DNA from 3 places in the Pseudarthrobacter scleromae genome. Region 1 is predicted to be linked to each of the others. Evidence: riboswitches for the same ligand, from Rfam matches in the RefSeq annotation. Region 1 holds a riboswitch; each other region holds the start of a gene.

Region 1 (6,069 bases):
CAGGCACCGACCCTGCGCCGTTGGCCGAGGGGTCCGCGCCGCCCCACATGGTCATAGTGGCTGCGCTCCTGCCCAATAAGGACCAGCTGCTCACGGTCTCCGCGCTGGCACTGCTTCAGGACCTTGAGTGGACAGCGTCGTTTGTCGGGTCAGACCAGGCAGACGGGGATTACGCACAAAAGGTTAAAGCCGCAGTAGAAATGCACGGAATGGACGGGCGGATCCAGTTCACCGGTGAGCTGGCCGGTGAAGCACTGGAAATCGAATGGCGTGGGGCGGACCTCAGCCTCCTGGTGTCCCGTGCCGAGGCGTTCGGCATGGTGGTCACCGAATCACTCGCCCGCGGCATCCCCGTAGTGGTGCGCGATGGCACAGGCGCCGTCGAGGCCTTGCGCCTGGGAACGGCGGGGAAGGACGACGACGGCGGCGCGCTTCCGGGCGCGAAGGTAGCCTTCCCGGCGGATGATGATCCTGCAAATCCTGCCCTGCTGGCCCAGGCACTTCGGCACTGGCTGGAAGATGCCGGGACCCGGGATGCCTGGCGGGCACGGGCGCTGGAAGCAAGAGGAGCCCTGCCGGGCTGGGAACAGCCGGCGGCCCACGTGCTGGCCGCAATCAGGGGATGACGCTGACAGCCTGGGCGTGAATCAGAGCCGCGAGCGGTGCCCGGCGAAGAACTCACGCAGCAAGGCGGCGCACTCGGCCTCGCGCACGCCCGGATACACCTCAACCCAGTGGTTCAGGCGCCTCTCGCGGAGCACATCGAACACCGACCCCGCAGCTCCTGCTTTCTCATCCCAGGCACCGAAGACCACCCGGGGGATTCGTGCCAGGACAATCGCTCCGGCGCACATGGCACAGGGTTCGAGGGTGACCACCAGTGTGCAGTCGGCGAGCCGCCAGCCGTCTCCGCTGCCGCCGTCGAGCAGGGAAACCTGGCGCAGCCGTTCCGCCGCCTCGCGGATGGCAACTACCTCGGCATGGGCGGTGGGGTCTCCAAGCTCTTCCCGCTGGTTCCGCCCGGAACCCAGCACTGCGCCGTCGGGCCCAATGACCACGGCCCCGATGGGCACGTCCTCGGTGTCGAGGGCGCGATGGGCCTCGGCGAGGGCGAGGCCCATCCACGCGTGGTGTTTCTTATCTGCGGAGACCATGGCTCAATGATAGTTTCGAAGGATACCCAGAGCCCGTGACGCACATCCGCCGGGAGGCACAGTGAGCACAGTCCGAGACCGTGTGGACAAGTGGATCAAGCCGTACGCCGCCTTGTGGCTGACCATGATCATCGGCGGATCGCTGGTGATTACCCTGGCGCTCCTCGGCGCCGAGGTCTACTCGGACGTCGTGGACGAGGAAGGCCTGGCGAGCCTTGATATTCCTGCGCTGGAATACTCGCAGTCGTTGCGGAACCCCGAGGTAGACGCCTTCGCCACGGGCTTCACCAACGTCGGCGGCGGGATCGGCATGCCCATCCTGGCGAGCATCCTTACCGCCTGGCTGACCTTCCTGAGCAGGACGTGGCGGCCCATTGTTCTGGTGGGCGGGGCAGCCCTGGTCTCCACCCTGGCCACCACCCTGGGCAAGCGGCTTGTCGGCAGGACCCGTCCGGACCACTCCGAGGCCGTCCCGCCCTTCGAGACCTCGCCGTCCTTTCCCAGCGGCCACACCCTGAACACCACCGTGGTGATAGGCGTCCTGATCTACCTCATGTGCCTGCAGTTCCAGGTGCTCTGGGCCAGGATTGCGGCCATCACGGTGGGGACGATCTTCATCGTCGCCATGGGTTTGAGCCGGGTCTTCCTGGGACACCACTGGATGACGGACGTCATGGCGGGCTGGTTCCTGGGGCTGGCGTGGGTGGGCATCGTGATCCTGGCCCACAGGCTGTTCCATGTGATGCGGCGGCGTGAACACGCAGGCCCGGCGCCCACCTTCGAACATCCGGTCCTGCGCGAGGACCACTCCGGAGTCGAGGAAAGCACCACCGGTACCGCCCCGAAGGAGAACGACGGCGGTGCCCCGCCGAGGGTCGACGACGGCGCTTCCCAGTCGGGAACGGGCAGCGGGCGGCAGGGGAGCGGCCCGGCGGCCGGGTGATAGTTTTGACCCATGCGCACTCTCGTTGTGGACCACCCGCTGGTCGCCCATAAGCTCACCGTCCTGCGGGACAAGAACACTCCGTCCCCGGTTTTCCGGCAGCTGACGGAGGAGCTGGTGACCCTCCTTGCCTACGAGGCCACGCGAGAAGTCCGCACCGAGCCCGTCACCATCGAAACTCCTGTCAGCACGACCGTGGGCACCGCGTTCACCAAGCCCACCCCGCTGGTGGTCCCCATCCTTCGTGCAGGCCTCGGCATGCTGGAGGGCATGACCAAGCTGGTCCCAACCGCTGAAGTGGGCTTCCTGGGCATGGCCCGTGACGAGGAAACCCTGGACATCATCACCTACGCCGAGCGACTCCCCGAGGATCTCACCGACCGGCAGATCTTCGTGCTGGATCCCATGCTTGCCACCGGCGGAACACTGCGCGAAGCCATCAAGTTCCTGTTCAAGCGTGGCGCCTCGGACGTCACGTGCATCTGCCTGCTCGCCGCGCCGGAGGGCCTGGCCAAGCTGGAGGAAGAACTCTCCGGCGCAAACGTCACCATCGTCCTGGCATCCATCGACGAGAAGCTCAACGAGAAGTCCTACATCGTTCCGGGCCTGGGAGACGCAGGCGACCGCCTGTACGGCATCGCAGGCTAGGACTCAAGCCTTTCCCGCTTCCCGCCGCAAGGCTTAGCCTGTGCGCATGGACTGGAAACTGGAACTCGTTTTTGTGCCCGTGTCTGATGTGGACCGGGCCAAGGACTTCTACGTCAACAAGGTGGGCTTCAACGCCGATTTCGACGCGCGGCCCAGCGACTCCATCAGGTTCGTGCAGCTGACCCCGCCAGGGTCTGCCTGCTCCATCTGCATAGGGGAAGGGCTCACGGATGCGCCGCCCGGCACAGGCTCAAACCTGCAGCTCGTGGTCAATGACATCCAGGCCGCCCATGCGCAGCTGAAGGCCAACGGGGTGGACGTCAGCGATGTGGACGTGCAGGACTGGGGCCATTTTGTGTACTTCGCCGATCCTGACGGGAACCGGTGGGCGGTCCAGTACATCCCGGGCCGGGACGCGCTGGACCGCGAGGGGAAAGCTGCTTCGGTTTAGTACCAGTTGTTGGCGTAGTGGAAGTTCAGTGCTCCACACGGCGACTGGTAGCGCTCCTGGATGTAGTTCAGGCCCCAATTGATCTGCGTACGGTAATTGGTGCGGTAGTCGGCGCCCGCGCTGGCCATCTTTTCGGCAGGCAGGGACTGCACAATGCCATAGGCGCCGCTGCTCGGGTTGGTGGCCGTGGTGGTCCAGTCCGATTCCTTGGTCCACAGGGTCTGCAGGCACTGCATCTGGTCCGCGGCCCAGCCGTAGGAGGCCAGCTGGCCGGCGGCGTAAGCCTGTGCCCCTGCGGGGTCGTTGACCGCGACGACGGGTGCAGGCTCCGGAGCGGGGGCAGGCGCAGGTGCGGGTTCAGGCTCCGGGGCCGGCGCGGGTGCAGGCTCGGGAGCGGGAGCAGGGGCCGGTTCGGCTGCCTGCGGGACCACGTTGATCGGCTCAGCCGCAGGAGCGGGGGCCGGGTTCGCCTGGATTTCGCTCTTTTCGATGCTCAGCTTCGACTGTGCCTCAGCCGCCTGAGTCTCCGTGGCTGCCACCTGCACTGCGGTGTCGGTAGCCTGGCCCGCGGCTCCAACACCTACAAGAAGGGCGCCGGACGCTGCGAGGATCGCAGCGCGCTGGCCGAAGGACGGAGTTTTGCCTGACGTGCGCGGGGCACCGGCTTCAGAGCCTGGTTTCGGGCGTGCTTTAGTAAGGAACTTAGACATGATGGATCGCCTCTCACACCTGCGGAGTTAGCTGTCGGGTTCGGATGAGGGCATCCGGCCACACGGAAAGATCACGTGCTGGCTTAACCCCAAGGGCAGTTGAGTGCCCGGGACTGTTGGGTCCCCCGCCTCTGCCTATGCTCAAGCGGAATCCGGGAAGCGGCAGAGCTTGGCGTCATCCGGATATGCGGCCCGAACGGGAACCGCACCCAATCGACGGTACAGGAGAGCAGCGCTTAAGTCACATTTTGGTAACAGGGATCACGCTGACGGCGCGCCGTCTTGCGTCTCTCCGTGCGCAAGCGGGAGCTGAAGCGCGAACTGGGTGCGGCCGGGCTGTGATGTCACCGTGACCTTGCCCCCGTGGGCCTCAACAATGGATTCCACGATGGACAGCCCCAGGCCGCTGGTTCCTTCAGTGCCGGATACGCCAGGCCCGCTGGCCTTGCCTGTCCGGGCTGCGTCTGCGCGGGCGAAGCGTGCGAAGACCTGGTCCACGAACTCCGGCGGAATGCCCCCGCCGTCGTCCGTTACCGTTACCACCGCGGCACCCTCCGGCGTCTTCCCCACCCCGGTGACCACGGTGGTCCCCGGCGGCGTGTGCTTGCGCGCGTTGGACAGCAGGTTCATCAGCACCTGCCGCAGCTGGGACGGGTCCCCTTCCACCACAACAGGCTCGTCGGGGAGCTCCAGCCGCCAGGTGTGCCCGGGCGCCATGACCTTTTCATCACTGACGCCTTCCACCACCAGCTGGTTCAGGTCCACCTCGCTGAGCTTCAAAGGCTGGCCCTCATCCAGCCGCGCCAGCAGCAGCAGGTCCTCCACCAGTGCAGTCATCCGCTGGGACTGGCTTTGCACCCTGGCCAGCGACTTCTCCCCGTCAGGAGTGAAGTGTTCCGTCATCCGCATCAGTTCCGTATAGCCGCGGATGGCCGTCAGCGGCGTGCGGAGCTCATGGGAAGCGTCCGCCACGAACTGCCGGACCTTGGTTTCGCTCTTCTGCCGTGCCTGCAGCGCGTTGGTCACATTGTCCAGCATCAGGTTCAGCGCGTGGCCCACGCTGCCCACCTCCGTTGCGGGATTGGAGTTCGACGGCGGCACGCGCACCGCAAGCGCCACCTCGCCGGCATCCAGCGGCAGCTTTGAAACGCGGGTGGCAACCTCCGAGAGCTGCTCAAGGGGCTTCATGGTGCGGCGGATCAGTACGGTTCCCACCAGGCCGATCAGGAGAAGGCCGCCCAGTGAGACGAAAACGAACGTCCACACCAGGGACGCGAGCGTACTCTCCTTGGCGGCCAGGGGGAGTCCTGTCACCAGGACGTCACCAAAGTTGGTCTGGATGGCCACCAGCCGGTAGTCGCCGGTGGACAGCGTCCTGTCCACCGGCTGCACGTTGGCTGGCAGGGCCAGCAGGACCTGTTTGTCCTCCGTGGACAAGGGGGAGCGCGTCGTATTCGAGGTGAGGAAACCGCCGCTGTTGACCTGGCCGTTGAGGATCCGGGCGTTAAGGGTTCCGACGCTCTGGCCGCGGGCGTCCAGGGGATCCCGGCCGTTAAAGCCGCCCGAGGGAGGGCGGCCGGGATCGTTGGAACGGGCTGCGGCCTGGCTTAGCTGCTCATCGAGTTGCCGGGTGAGGAACGCGTCCATCGAGGCATAGCTCGCCACGCCAACCGCCCCGCAAATGGCGATCAGCAGGGTCATGGCCAGGAGGACAATGCGGGTCCGCAGGTGCCAGGTGCCGGGCTTCAGCCAGCTCCGGGGCTGCGGCTCCGTATTGTGCGCGGACGCCATCGCTTTCCTACTCCGCCGGCTTGATGACGTACCCGGCGCCCCGCACGGTGTGGATCATCGGCGGGTGGACGGCGTCCACCTTTTTGCGCAGGTAGGAAATGTAGAGTTCCACGATGTTGGCCTGGCCGCCGAAGTCGTAGTTCCAGACCCGGTCCAGGATCTGCGCTTTGCTGATGACGCGTTTGGGGTTTTCCATGAGGTAGCGGAGCAGCTCGAACTGGGTGGCCGTCAGCTGGAGCTCTTCCCCGGCGCGGGTCACCTCACGGGTGTCAACGTTGAGGACCAGGTCTCCCACCACCAGGTCGGCGGTGTCCATCGCGGCCACGCCCGACCGCTGGACCAGGCGGTGCAGGCGGAGCAGGACCTCCTCCA
Region 2 (6,069 bases), on a different contig from region 1:
CCCTACTTCTCGTCCTGGTCTGCAAGCAGCTCGTCAGTGGCGGCGTCGGGCTGTCCATCGAAGAACTGGGCCAGGACCGTTTTGAATACCGTTTCCCCCGGGGCTGCCCGGAGGAACAACGTCATGGAGGAGTGCAGCTTCCGGGCGTCAATGCTCCCGAAGATGTCCTCCGCCGGGCCGCCTGAGTGATTGGTGACGGCCAGGGCGGACTCGAGCAGCCGTGGGCCGAGCACCGGGTGGGCCAGATACTCCCGTGCTTCAGCCAGGGAGCCGATGGCGTACCGTCGAGACATTTCGCTGTGGCCCAGGCCCGCGAACTGCGGAAAGATGAACCACATCCAGTGGCCGGATTTCCGGCCCAGCTGCAGTTCCGCCAACGCCTGGCCGTATGTGCCGCCGCTGTCCTGGGCGGCGACGAACCGGTCAAGGTTATAGGGATCGTTCATGGGTGTCTCCTTGTGGTGGGGCTTCGGGGGCGGCTTGCTGGTCAATAAAGGCGGCGGCGGTGCGCAGCTGGCTGTCGGAGTCCGTCCGCCACCGGGCCAGGACCACGGCTGCGCGCTGCCGGTCCCGCCCGCCGAGCCCCGCCAGGAACGGCGCCACGACGTCGGACAGCAGCGGCTCCACCAGTTCCCGGGTCCCAGCAGACCGCAGGAAGCCCTCAATACGGGTCAGGTCCGAGTGGCGCAGGAGTGCCCTGGTGGATTGCAGCAGCACAACAGCGGCGAGCCTGCGCTCAAAAACGGCTCGGGAACCGGGCCTGGGCTGGCCCCAGAGGGCGGACGCCAGCTGGACAACGGCGTCGTGGTCGAGGTCCTTGTATTTCCGGAGGGCGTCGCGGACGGTTCCCCGGACTGCGCCCACCGAGGAGCCGTAGGAGGCCAGCTGCCCGCCCAGCCTGTCCTCGACGTCGTCCGCCCGGTACCAGGCGCCCTCATTCTGCAGGGTGCGATCAACGAAGCCTGCAGCAGCGGACACCCGGTCCAGGGTGCTGCTCATTGGCCGCGGCCCGCCGATGCGTGGCGGATACAGAACGGGGTCCACGGCCGTGCCTCCAGCCTGCCTTCGGCGATGGCTTCCCCGCACACAGCACAGGTCCCGTATGTACCGGCGGCAATCCTGGCCAGGGCGGCGTCCACTTGGTCCAGCCCTGCGCTGCTTTGCTTCAGCAGGGCGGACGCCTGGGACAGCTCGAAAGCGATGGTGGAGCCTTCCGGGTCATGTTCGTCGTCCACATTCGAATCCTGGCGCGCCGAGTTGGCGGAGGCGATGTCTGCGCGTAGGGCCGGCAGGAGGGCCACCTTCCGCTCCCGTTCCTCCTCAAGAAGGATCCGGAAGCGTTCATAGTCAGGCATGGGAAAAGCCTACGCGGGGTCAGTACCAGTTCTTTGCCATGGAGTGGTTCCAGGCGGCGCAGGGCGAGCCGTACCGCTCCCGGATGTAGCCCAGCCCCCAGTCGATCTGCGTCCGGTAGCTGGTAAGCCAGTCGGCACCAGCACTGGAGTACTTGCCTGGCGGCAGGGCCTGCGCGATTCCGTAGGCGCCCGAATAGGGGTTGGTGGCGGTGGTCAGCCAGTTCGATTCCTTGGTCCACAGCTGGGCCAGGCAGAGGAACTGGTCCTGGCCCCAGCCGTGGGCGCCCAACCTGGTGGAGGCGTAGCTTTTAGCTCCTGCCGGGTCATTGACCGCGCCGCCGGGGAGGGAAGGCACGACGACGGGCGGCGGGCTTGGCGGCGCAGGGGGCGGGCTGGCCGGGGCAGGGTTTGTCGGAGCCGGGTCCGCCGGAGCCGGATTGACGGGCGCGGGGGCTGGGCCGCCGGGCTGGGGCGCTTCCGGAGCCGCGGGCCCGGCGGCGGGCAGCGGTGCGGGCCGGGCAGCCGCGTCGGCCTGCCGGCGGGACTGTCCTTCAGCCGCGGCGCGTTTGGCCGCCTGGGATGCCTCGTAGGCGGCCAGCGCCGCCTGGCCCTGCCGGTAGGCGTTCTCCACCTCCGCCGTCGTGCCTTTGAGCGACGCCAGCTGCGCCGTTAGCTGCCCGCTGCGTTGCTTTTCCTCCGCCGCCTGGCGGGTCACGGCGTCCTGGGCGGACCGGGCCTCCGTGAGCCTGGCTTCGGCTTCAAGGGACAGCCGCCCGCGCTCATCCTTCGCAGCCTGTTCCTGGGCCGCCAGCGCAGCAGCGATCTTTCCTGCGACCGACGCCTTGTGCACGAGTGCGGCGGTCTTGTCCCCCACGATCTGCACCACGTTGAGCCCGTGCACGGTGTTGCTCTGGACGGCGTCGAGGGCAACAAAGAACCCCATGTTCGTACCGCCGGTTTTGTATGACTGGGCCGCCAGCGCACCGAGCTCTTTCCTGTGCTGGACAAGGTCAAAGTGAGCCTGCTCGGTCTGTGCCGCCAGGACTTCCACCTTGGCAGATGCAGCCTGCAAAGCCGCGTCCGTCACCGCGTACTCCGCTGCTGCCTGCACCGCGGCGGAGCCTGCGGCCTCGGACTGGTCCTGAAGGGCGGACAGTAAGCCACCTATCCTGGCAATTTCCGCGGTCTTTTTGGCCTCGCTCTCCTTCGCGTCCTGCACCTCCTCCCAGGACGGGAAATCGCCGGGCGGGACCTCCGCAGCACCCGCCGGCGTAAGCCATAGGGTTCCCACCAGCGCAAATGAAAGAAGCGCCGCGGCGAGCCGCGCCCTGGGTTTGGTAACGAACCGGCACATAGTCGGGAAGCCTACCGCCTTCACCCTCAGGTTGAAGGCGGACGTTTCTACATCGTTATGGACCGAAGGCAGTTACGTTGACGGAAAGGGCAGAAGTGCCGGCCTCTTACAAATGCTGGCCGAACCAGGCAAGGGTGTCATTCCACGCGGCCGTCGCCTGGGCTTCGTTGTAGCGGTCGCCGGTGTCGTTATGGAAGGCATGGTCCACGCCGGGGTAGACCGTGAGCTGGTGGACAACACCGGAGGCTGCCAGCGCATCCTTGAGCGCAGGCATTGGCCCGGTGATGCGTTGATCGAGTTCAGCGTAGACCCCGAATACGGCCGCCTTGATGTCCGGTACTTTGGCCAGGTCGGGGGCGGGTCCATAGAACGCCGCAGTTGCCTTCAAGCCGTCCAGTTCGGCGGCCGCCTGCCAGGTGATGCCGCCGCCGAAGCAGTAGCCGGTCATGGCGACGCGGCCACCGTCCACGAAGTCCTGGGCCTGGAGGTACTCCAGTGCTGCCGCAAAGTCGGCCACGTGCCGCTGGGCGCCGGCCTGGGTGAGGGCGCCGGGTACGGCGTCGCGGTCCATGCCGGCCGTCCCACCTTCACGGCTGAGCAGGTCAAGCGCCAGGGCGGCATACCCCTCCTTCGCGAAGCGGCGGGCCACGTCTTCGATGTGGGGCGTCAGCCCGCGGTTCTCATGGCAGATCAACACGGCAGGAGCGCGCCCTTCCTGCTCGGGCCTGGCCAGGTAGGCACTGACGGAGGCGCCGCCGGACGGAAACTGGACGGACGCCGTCGTCAATCCTGGCGCACCCTCAGGGACAGAGAGCGGGCTTTTAGCCCCGGGCACCGCTCCCGACCCCGCAGTCCCGGCAGCGGACGTCGGGGACGTCGGGGACGGTTCCGGGGTGGGCATGGGGTCGGTGCTCCGCGGCACCTCGCTGGGGGTACAACCCACCAGCAGCATCGCCGCCGACGCCGCCGCCATGCTGCCGGTAATGAAAGCAACCCGCCGGGTAAAGGTCCGCTGGCTCAGCGCGCCGGACCGGTAGTCGTCAAAGAATTCCTCAATCAGGTACTTCTCATACTTGCCAAGCTGCGTCACAGTGCCTCCTCGGGGTGACGAACATACTCCTCCCCCAGCCACCTCCGGACAAGGTTCAGCGGCGATCTTTGCCCGTCCTTTATCGCTTTGTGATAAACATCATTGCCCTGCAAAATCGGCGCGCCTGCACTTCGCCCCGGGGGCGCTGTGGCACGCGAAATCCAGTCGATAGCCAAACCGAGAGAATCGCCTCGCATGTTATCCAAATGTGACAATGGGTGCTAAGTCGGGTTATGGTCTTCAAGTGTCCCTCCCAGACGGGACATTCCCCGTCAGAATGCCGAGCCCTGCCACTGACCCGGGAACCAACGCTTTCCAGCTGGCAGGGACGGGGGAACCAAGTTTCCGCGGCCTTTGAAGGCCTTGGGGTTAAGTCGATAGCGCGTCCGTTCCATTCGGAGGTGTTACCGGCCGGGTATCTCCAACCCGAACCCGACAGCTCACCCCGCAGGCATGGGAGAGGCGATCAACTGTGTCAAAAAATTCCACCACTGCCCGTCACCGCGCAACGCCGGCCCGCTCCATCGCGATCGAAGGGCTGGCTGTTTCGGCCAAGTCCCTGGGCCGTCCGGCTCTGGCCGTAGCAGCAGCCTCCGGCATTGCCTTCGGCGTCGGCGCCCCGGCCCACGCCGGTGTGAACGGTCCGGACACCACCGAGACCGCTAGCGTCCAGGCTTCGGCCGCCCCTGCGGCAGCAGTCGCAGCCCCCGCCGCAGCAGCCGGCAACGTCCACACGGTTGTATCGGGCGACACCCTTGGTGCCATTGCGTCGATGCACGGTGTCAGCCTGAATGACGTCCTGTCAGCCAACGGGCTTTCCGTCTCCACGATCATCTACCCCGGTGACCAGATCCAGATTCCCGCCGCGGGATCTGCTCCGGCCGCTCCGGCCGCAGCCTACGTTGCACCGGCTGCAGCACCGGCACCGGCTCCGGTCCAGACCGCTGCTGTTACTACCCCGGCGAACACCGGAATGAACATGTCCTACGCATCAGCCCCGGTTGCAGCCACGGGCAGCGGCGCCGGAGCAGCCATCCTGGCCAACGCCTACGGCCAGGTGGGCCAGATCCAGGACTGCACCGCCATGGTGGAGAAAGCCCTGCGCACGGTCGGCAAGTCGGTCGGCGACCTCGCCCCGGGCCAGTTCTACCAGTACGGCACCACCGTGGGCACCCCCGCTCCCGGTGACCTGGTGATCACCGCCGGCCACGTGGGCGTCTACGCCGGCGACGGCCAGGTTGTCAGCGGCGGCGTGAACGGCAACCAGACCGCCGTTCACTCCATCAGCTGGCTCAGCGGCGCTTCCTTCGTCCGCGTGGCATAGTCACCACGGACACAGGCGCAGCTGGCCCGTAAGGGCCAGGCCACTCCAGATAAAGACGGCAGCCGGGTTCTCCCGGCTGCCGCCTTTGTCATGCTTCCACGGTTGTCATTCTTGATCCGTCCGGAGGCCAGCACCGCCCCGGGTCAGGTACCGCAGAAGGTCCGGTAGGTGCCGAAGTCCTCCGGCGGCCCCTCGGTGTAGCGCTCCAGCCCCGGGCGTTCATGGAACGGGGCCCTCACCACTTCCAGGAAACGGTCGAATGGGCCCATATCCCCCTCCGTGGCGGCCGCCAGCGCTTCCTCCACCAGGTGGTTCCGGGGAATGTACACCGGGTTGACGCTGTCCATCAGCCCGGCGTCGGGCTTCAGGCCGGCCCAGCGCCCAGCCCAGGCATCAAACGCGGCGAGATCCAGGACCATGCCCCGCGCCGGCCTGGCATCACCCCTGGCGGCCTGGCCAAGGCTCCGGAAGAACTGTGTGTAATCGACAGGTCCGTCCTTCAGCAGGGCGATCACCCCGTCCACCAGTTCCGATGCCTCGTCCCCCTCCTTGCTTCCGGCCGGCCCGCCGTTGATGCCAAGCTTTGCCTTCATGCCGTTGAACCAGGCATCGCTGTACTGGCTGCGGAACTTCCCCAGCGCCTCCACTGCGGGGGCGACTGCCTGTTCCTGGTCCTCGTGGAAGAGCGGCAGCATGGCCTCCGCCAGCCGCGCCAGGTTCCACTCAGCCACCACCGGCTGGTTGGCGTAGGCGTAGCGGCCGCCGACGTCAATGGAGCTGTACACGGCCCCGGGATTGAAAGCGTCCATGAAGGCGCAGGGGCCGTAGTCGATGGTTTCGCCGGAAATGGTCATGTTGTCCGTGTTCATGACGCCGTGCACAAACCCCACCAGCATCCACCGGGCCACCAGCCCGGCCTGGGCGGCCACCACCGAGGCGAACAGTT
Region 3 (6,069 bases), on a different contig from region 1:
GACGGGCGGCCCAATATCTCCTGGGGTCCCACCACGGGATCATCACCCTCGGCAACCACGCTGGCTTTGCCTGTGAGCACAAGCACCAGCGCCCGGCGGAACGTGATGACCGCCAGCGGTTCATATCCAGCATTCAGAACGAGAGTGCGCATGCACGTACCTCTTCACGGCCGCACCCGTCAGGGGCACGAGGGCCGGCTGCCCTCGGCATGTCCGGGCTATGGATCGACACCACAAGAGTAAACATAGATGCGCATTATCAGCTAATTGCGGTTTTCCAAAACTGCCGTGTCGGGTCCATTGGCGGGCGTTCCCCGGGTGGCTGCGGGCTGCACTCCGCCGGCATCGTACTTAAATGGAAGAACCCCTGCCGCGGGGCAGGGGTTCTTCGTGCCGTCCCCAGGGAACGGCTAACGCGGGGCTCGTTAGTTCACGCGGATGAAAACAGGGCCGGAGCCAACGTTGGCGCTGAACACCACGGTCTGGTTTCCGTTGTATCCACCGTGGACAGCCTGGCCGTTGCCGGCGTAGACAGCGATGTGGGCCATGCCCGCGCCACCATCTGCGTAGTAGATGAGGTCGCCCGGCTGGGCTTCCGCGGCGCTTACGGTGCGGCCCAGGGAGAGGTACCCTGCAGGCCAGTCGTGGAAGTTGATGCCCACTGCGGCCAGGGAGTTGGTCACCAGCATGGTGCAGTCCTGCGTGACGCCCAGCTGGGCGTACGCAGCGGAAAGGATGGCTGCGCCCTTGCCGCTGGCGGAAGCGGCAGGAGCTGCAGCGGGTGCAGAGGCGGTGGTTACCTTGGCGGTCACCTTGGGGGCTGCGGCAGGCTGGACGACGGCGGGAGCCGGCTCGGCTTCCTCGACCTCAACAGGAGCTGGCTCTTCCTCGACAACCACAACAGGCGCGGGCGTGGTGGTGACGGCCGGCTTCTCGAAGGTGATGGCGATGGTGGAAGCAGCGGAGATCGGCGCCTCGACAGAGGACTCAACTTCCAGGGTGGCCGGAGCGGAGTCGCGCTGGACGCTGGAGTCAGCCGCGTTTGCAGCGATGCCGCTGGTCAGCACCAGGCCCGAAGCAGCGGCAATAACCGCTGCCTGGCGGCCCATGCCGCCGGCGTTGCCGCCAACAGCCTTGGCGATAACGGCGATTGAGTTGGTCTTGGTGACTTCGGCGCGATGCCGTGCGGTGGCACGAGTAGTCATCAGTTCTCTCTTTCGTTTTCCTCAGGCCGTTGTGGGCACCAAGGGGTTTGGGCGTGCCGGCATCTTGGGGGTACGCCGGCACGCCCCGAACGGGGATGTGGTGTTTGTGGAAAGTGGTGGGGCAAAGAAATAGTTCTTGGGCCCGAAGGCCCAAGAACTATTTGTTGATCGTGAAGAAGGCGGAGCTTCCGGTGGCGGCCACCGAGTGAAGCAGAGTGCCCTGGGAGGGGTTGAGCGCGCTGATCATCATGCCGTTGCCGACGTAGATGCCTACGTGCGCGCCACCGTTCTGCATGACCAGGTCACCCGGCTGCGGGGTGGAGGTAGGCGTCATTGCCGTCCAGGCGTTGACGCGCGGGATGCTGACGCCAGCCTGGGCGTAAACCCACTGGGTGAAGCCGGAGCAGTCCCAGCCGTTGGGGGTGGTGCCGCCCCAGACGTAGGGACGGCCGATGCCGGTGTACGCGAGTGCGGCAATGCCGGAGGTAGAGGCCGAGGAAACCGTTTCGGCCTGCTTCTCAGCTGCAGCTTCGGGGGCCGACGCGGTGGAAGCCGACGCGGTGGAGGCCGTCCGGGTTCCGGAAGCAGTCCGGCTCTCGGATTCGGTCGACTGTGCCCGCACCGGTGCCGGCTTCGGAGCGGCGGTGGTCTTCACCACGGGACGCTCGAAGGAGACGGTGGCGGTGGGTGCTGCGGTCACCGCGAGGGCAGACTGGGCAGACCCGGACTCGGTGGAAGCGGATACGCCGGCGGTGGTGTCCGCGGCGTTGGCAGGCAGGCCCATGCTGAGGATGAGACCGGAAGCGGCTGCGATAACTGCAGCCTGGCGACCTACTGTCCCGGCATTGGCACTAACAGCCTTGGACACGGTGCCCAAGGGGTTGGTACGAACCGATTGCGCACGGTGGCGCGCAGAATGATGGCGTGAAGACACGAAGGTAGCCTCTCCCAATGCCTGCGAGGTGAGCTGTCGGATTCGGATGGGAGTCACCCGGCCACACCGCTTCCAAGGAAGCTTTGCGACTTAACCCCAAGGCCTTCGCTGAAGCAAAGACCAAAATTGGTTCCCCCGCCCCTGCCAGACGATGAAATGCGAACGGACCTTGAGCGGTGGCAGAGCTAGGCAATCCGCACAAGAGCGTCAACTTCGGAAAAGTTGACGCGAGTTAGACGGTACAGCAGTTTTCGTTGAATGTCACATTCAGGTCACGGCAGGTCACGATGATTCGAGAGTGAACCATCATTTGACTACAGCCAGCCGGTGGGATCGACGACTTCGCCGTTGACCTGGACCTCGAAGTGGAGGTGGCAGCCTGTTGAAGCACCTGTGGTGCCACTGAGCGCCAGGACATCGCCGCGGGAGACCGTCTGGCCCTCGGCGACGCTGAAGGAGGAGAGGTGGTTGTACGTGGTTTCCAGGCCGTTGCCGTGGTCCACGACAACCCGGTTTCCGCCACCATACTGGTGCCAGCCCACGAACGTCACGGTGCCGGTGGCTGCTGCAAGGACCGAGGTGCCGCACTGGGCCACGTAGTCCTGGCCGCGGTGGAAGTCACCAGAGCCGCCGGTGATCGGGCTGACCCGGTAACCGAACGGGGAAGCAGTGGACAGCGCGGCCAAAGGGGCTCCGAGGCTTCCGGCAGATGCTGCGCGGGACACGGAACCTGCGGACTGCGCGCTGAGCAGCTGCTTCAGTTTGCCGTCGGGATCGGCCTGGGTCACCACGGCAGAGCGGCTGAAGTCGATCTGTGCGCCGGCCTCGGCCGATACCTGCGGCTGCGGTGTGACAGCCGAAGCTGCCACCGGGGTAACGCTGCCGGCATTGTCTGTAGCCATGACGGGGCTGGTTGCCGGAACGGTCACGGTCAACACCAGCCCGGTGGCGGCCAGCGCGATTCCGGCCTTCTGGCCGATCCCGCTGGCGGAGGCAAATTCCGTGATTTGCCGGAAGGGTCCTCGACGGCGGCGTGCATCACGGTGCGGATCGCGGGGGCGTTCCGTGGTGATGACCTCGACAACGCGCGGCGTTGAAACGGGGGCGGCCGCGCGGCGGCGCCCCTTGGGGGTCTGCATGGACAAGAAGGGTTCCTCTCTGGAAAGCCTGCGAAGTTAGCTGTCGGATTCGGGTCAGAGAGTTCACAGACCCGGTCCGCCTGGGCAAGCTCGGCACAGAGGTATCCCCGGAAGGATCCAACGCTGGAAGAGGCTTGCTGCTGACGGACTTCACCCCAAGGCAGTCCCCCGTCTGCCGGTTGTGGTTCCCCCACCTCTGCCAGTAATGACTCGTGCACCTGATCCGCTGGCAGAGCTCGGCTCCGGATCAGGTAACGCTTTAGTATCTACGCTTGGGTTTTAACTATAGGGCCAGAAGTCCCAAAGTAACAATTCCGTTATCTTTGCCTCTTCTGCCCCAACCGGGGTAGAACGCACGTTTACCGGATGGCAACGAAGACGTGGGCCGCCACTTCCGGCGGCAGCTCCAGGGCGCCCTCTATGCCGGGCACGCGGACCGAAATGTAGTCTCCCACCCGCTCCAGCGAGACTGCGGCCCCGGGGCGGATTCCGCCCTCGTCCAGCTGGACCAGCAGTTCCGGTTCCACCTGGATTGGCTCAGCCAGGCGGCTTACGGTTACCTCGGACGCCGGGCCATAGGACTTCATTGCTTCCAGCAGGCTGATGGCCCCGTCGGCGAAGCCCTGTGATGCCTGGCCGCCGAGGGCAGCCAGGCCGGGGATGGGGTTGCCGTACGGGGACTCCGTTGGGTGGTCAAGCAGCTCGTAGATGCGCCGTTCCACGCGTTCGCTCATGACGTGCTCCCAGCGGCAGGCCTCGTCATGGACGTAGGCCCAGTCCAGGCCGATCACGTCTGCCAGCAGCCGCTCAGCCAGCCGGTGCTTCCGCATCACTTCGGTAGCGCGCTTCCGGCCAACTTCGGTGAGTTCGAGGTGCCGGTCGCCCGAGACCACCACCAGGCCGTCCCGCTCCATCCTGCCAATGGTCTGGGAGACCGTGGGCCCTGAGTGGCGCAGGCGTTCGGCGATCCGGGCGCGGAGGGCCACGATGTTCTCTTCCTCAAGCTCCAAGATGGTCCGAAGGTACATCTCCGTAGTGTCGATCAGATCCGTCATCCAGCTCAGCTCCTCGAGCGCAGTACCTTGCGTTGTCCCACCGTATCGCCTTCCGCGCGACGTAGTCCGTTGGAAAGCTTAGCCTATTTTGACTTTGTCCGAATAGTTGGCGGCCGTCACAACAGGCCGTCTCAATGTCTGGACTATGACGGTGCCGGTTCCCGCCCCAACGCCGGTTCAGGCAGAATGAGGAGGGCCGGAGTTGCAGTCACAGCCGACTGTCCGCCAAGCAACCACCCGTCCGGACCCCAGCCGCGTCCACGCCGAAATTGGAGCACCTGTGAGCGAAAACAGCATCACTATTCCCGCCGACCTCCTGCCCAAGGACGGACGGTTCGGCGCCGGACCGTCAAAGGTCCGGCAGGAGCAGATCGACGCGCTTTCCGCTGCGTCGAAAACCATCCTGGGAACCTCGCACCGGCAGGCTCCGGTAAAGAACCTGGTGGGGTCGGTGCGCGAGGGCCTCAGCCAGTTCTTCCGGGCACCCGAGGGCTATGAGGTGGTCCTCGGCGTCGGCGGTTCCACTGCGTTCTGGGACATCGCCAGCTTCGGCCTGGTGGAGCAGAAGGCCCAGCACCTCTCGTTCGGTGAGTTCGGGTCCAAGTTTGCGGCCGCCACCAACAAGGCGCCCTTCCTGGCTGCCTCCTCCATCATCAAGTCCGAACCAGGTACCCGCCCGGCCGCGCAGGCCGAAGCGGGCGTTGATGTCTACGCATGGCCGCAGAACGAGACCTCCACGGGCGTCTCCGCCCCCGTGAGGCGCGTCGCAGGTGCGGACGAGGGCGCGCTGGTGCTGGTTGACGCAACATCAGCCGCCGGCGGCCTTGACGTGGACGTGGCGGAGAGCGACGTCTACTACTTCGCCCCGCAGAAAAACTTCGCCTCCGACGGCGGACTCTGGCTGGGCCTGTTCTCCCCCGCCGCCCTGGACCGCGCGGCCCGCATCAAGGCGACCGACCGCTGGATCCCGGATTTCCTCGACCTGCAGACCGCAATCGACAACTCGCGGCTGAACCAGACGTACAACACACCGTCGTTGTCCACCCTGGTGACCCTGAATGCCCAGGTGCAGTGGCTGAACGCGAACGGCGGCCTGGATTTTGCCTCCGCACGCACCGCGGATTCCGCCGGCCGCATCTACGGCTGGGCGGAATCTTCCGAGTTCGCCACCCCGTTCGTCACCAACCCGGATGAGCGCTCCAACGTCATCGCCACCATCGACTTTGACGAGTCAGTGGACGCAGCCGTGGTGGCAAAGGTGCTGCGGGCCAACGGCGTCGTGGACACCGAGCCCTACCGAAAGCTCGGCCGCAACCAGCTGCGCATCGCCACGTTCGTGGCCATCGAACCGGACGACGTTTCCGCGCTGCTGGCCAGCATCGACTTCGTGGTGGGCAAGCTGCGCAAGTAGCGGGCTCCAGCAGCAGTCCGCGCTGCGGCTCCGTGGTCCCAAAAGCAGCGCACCCAGAAGCAAAGAGCGTTAACTTACGACGGCGCCGCCCGGGGTTAGTTCCGGGCGGCGCCTTTGTGTATGTCGTGGGAAGCGTTCCTTGGCGCGCAGCTTGCCTTAAGGCGTGACGGCATCGTCTTCCGCGGGCTGAGCGGGCGGAAGAGAGGCACCACCGGGGGCGTCGACGGCGGGCTCTGAAACGGCGGGCTCTGATACGGCATCCTGGCCGTCGTCATCGGCTTCGCCTTCCGCGGGCGCAGCTTCCTGCGCGCCGACTTCCGGTTCC

Evidence for each region. A riboswitch is a leader RNA that binds a small molecule or an ion and turns the genes downstream of it on or off. The one in region 1 is predicted to bind cyclic di-AMP.
Region 2: another riboswitch for cyclic di-AMP. It lies ahead of IEX33_RS08935 (C40 family peptidase); the one in region 1 lies ahead of IEX33_RS18770 (aggregation-promoting factor C-terminal-like domain-containing protein).
Region 3: another riboswitch for cyclic di-AMP. It lies ahead of IEX33_RS18265 (M23 family metallopeptidase); the one in region 1 lies ahead of IEX33_RS18770 (aggregation-promoting factor C-terminal-like domain-containing protein).

The regions. Positions count from the first base shown of each region.
Region 1 covers NZ_BMKV01000010.1:70,280-76,348, reverse strand. The annotation lists gene IEX33_RS18795 (glycosyltransferase family 4 protein) at 1-626, shown strand, start outside; gene tadA (tRNA adenosine(34) deaminase TadA) at 648-1,154, opposite strand; gene IEX33_RS18785 (phosphatase PAP2 family protein) at 1,216-2,097, shown strand; gene upp (uracil phosphoribosyltransferase) at 2,110-2,745, shown strand; gene IEX33_RS18775 (glyoxalase superfamily protein) at 2,792-3,196, shown strand; gene IEX33_RS18770 (aggregation-promoting factor C-terminal-like domain-containing protein) at 3,193-3,906, opposite strand; cyclic di-AMP (ydaO/yuaA leader) riboswitch at 3,912-4,074, opposite strand; gene IEX33_RS18765 (sensor histidine kinase) at 4,168-5,697, opposite strand; gene IEX33_RS18760 (response regulator transcription factor) at 5,705-6,069, opposite strand, start outside.
Region 2 covers NZ_BMKV01000003.1:179,662-185,730, reverse strand. The annotation lists gene IEX33_RS08960 (DUF1810 domain-containing protein) at 3-446, opposite strand; gene IEX33_RS08955 (DNA alkylation repair protein) at 430-999, opposite strand; gene IEX33_RS08950 (TraR/DksA family transcriptional regulator) at 996-1,355, opposite strand; gene IEX33_RS08945 (aggregation-promoting factor C-terminal-like domain-containing protein) at 1,375-2,646, opposite strand; gene IEX33_RS08940 (dienelactone hydrolase family protein) at 2,816-3,799, opposite strand; cyclic di-AMP (ydaO/yuaA leader) riboswitch at 4,099-4,268, shown strand; gene IEX33_RS08935 (C40 family peptidase) at 4,272-5,123, shown strand; gene IEX33_RS08930 (protein adenylyltransferase SelO) at 5,267-6,069, opposite strand, start outside.
Region 3 covers NZ_BMKV01000009.1:49,259-55,327, reverse strand. The annotation lists gene IEX33_RS18280 (HNH endonuclease) at 1-152, opposite strand, end outside; gene IEX33_RS18275 (NlpC/P60 family protein) at 426-1,205, opposite strand; gene IEX33_RS18270 (C40 family peptidase) at 1,363-2,073, opposite strand; cyclic di-AMP (ydaO/yuaA leader) riboswitch at 2,144-2,317, opposite strand; gene IEX33_RS18265 (M23 family metallopeptidase) at 2,454-3,278, opposite strand; cyclic di-AMP (ydaO/yuaA leader) riboswitch at 3,289-3,505, opposite strand; gene IEX33_RS18260 (metal-dependent transcriptional regulator) at 3,638-4,333, opposite strand; gene serC (phosphoserine transaminase) at 4,614-5,744, shown strand; gene IEX33_RS18250 (DUF3027 domain-containing protein) at 5,901-6,069, opposite strand, start outside.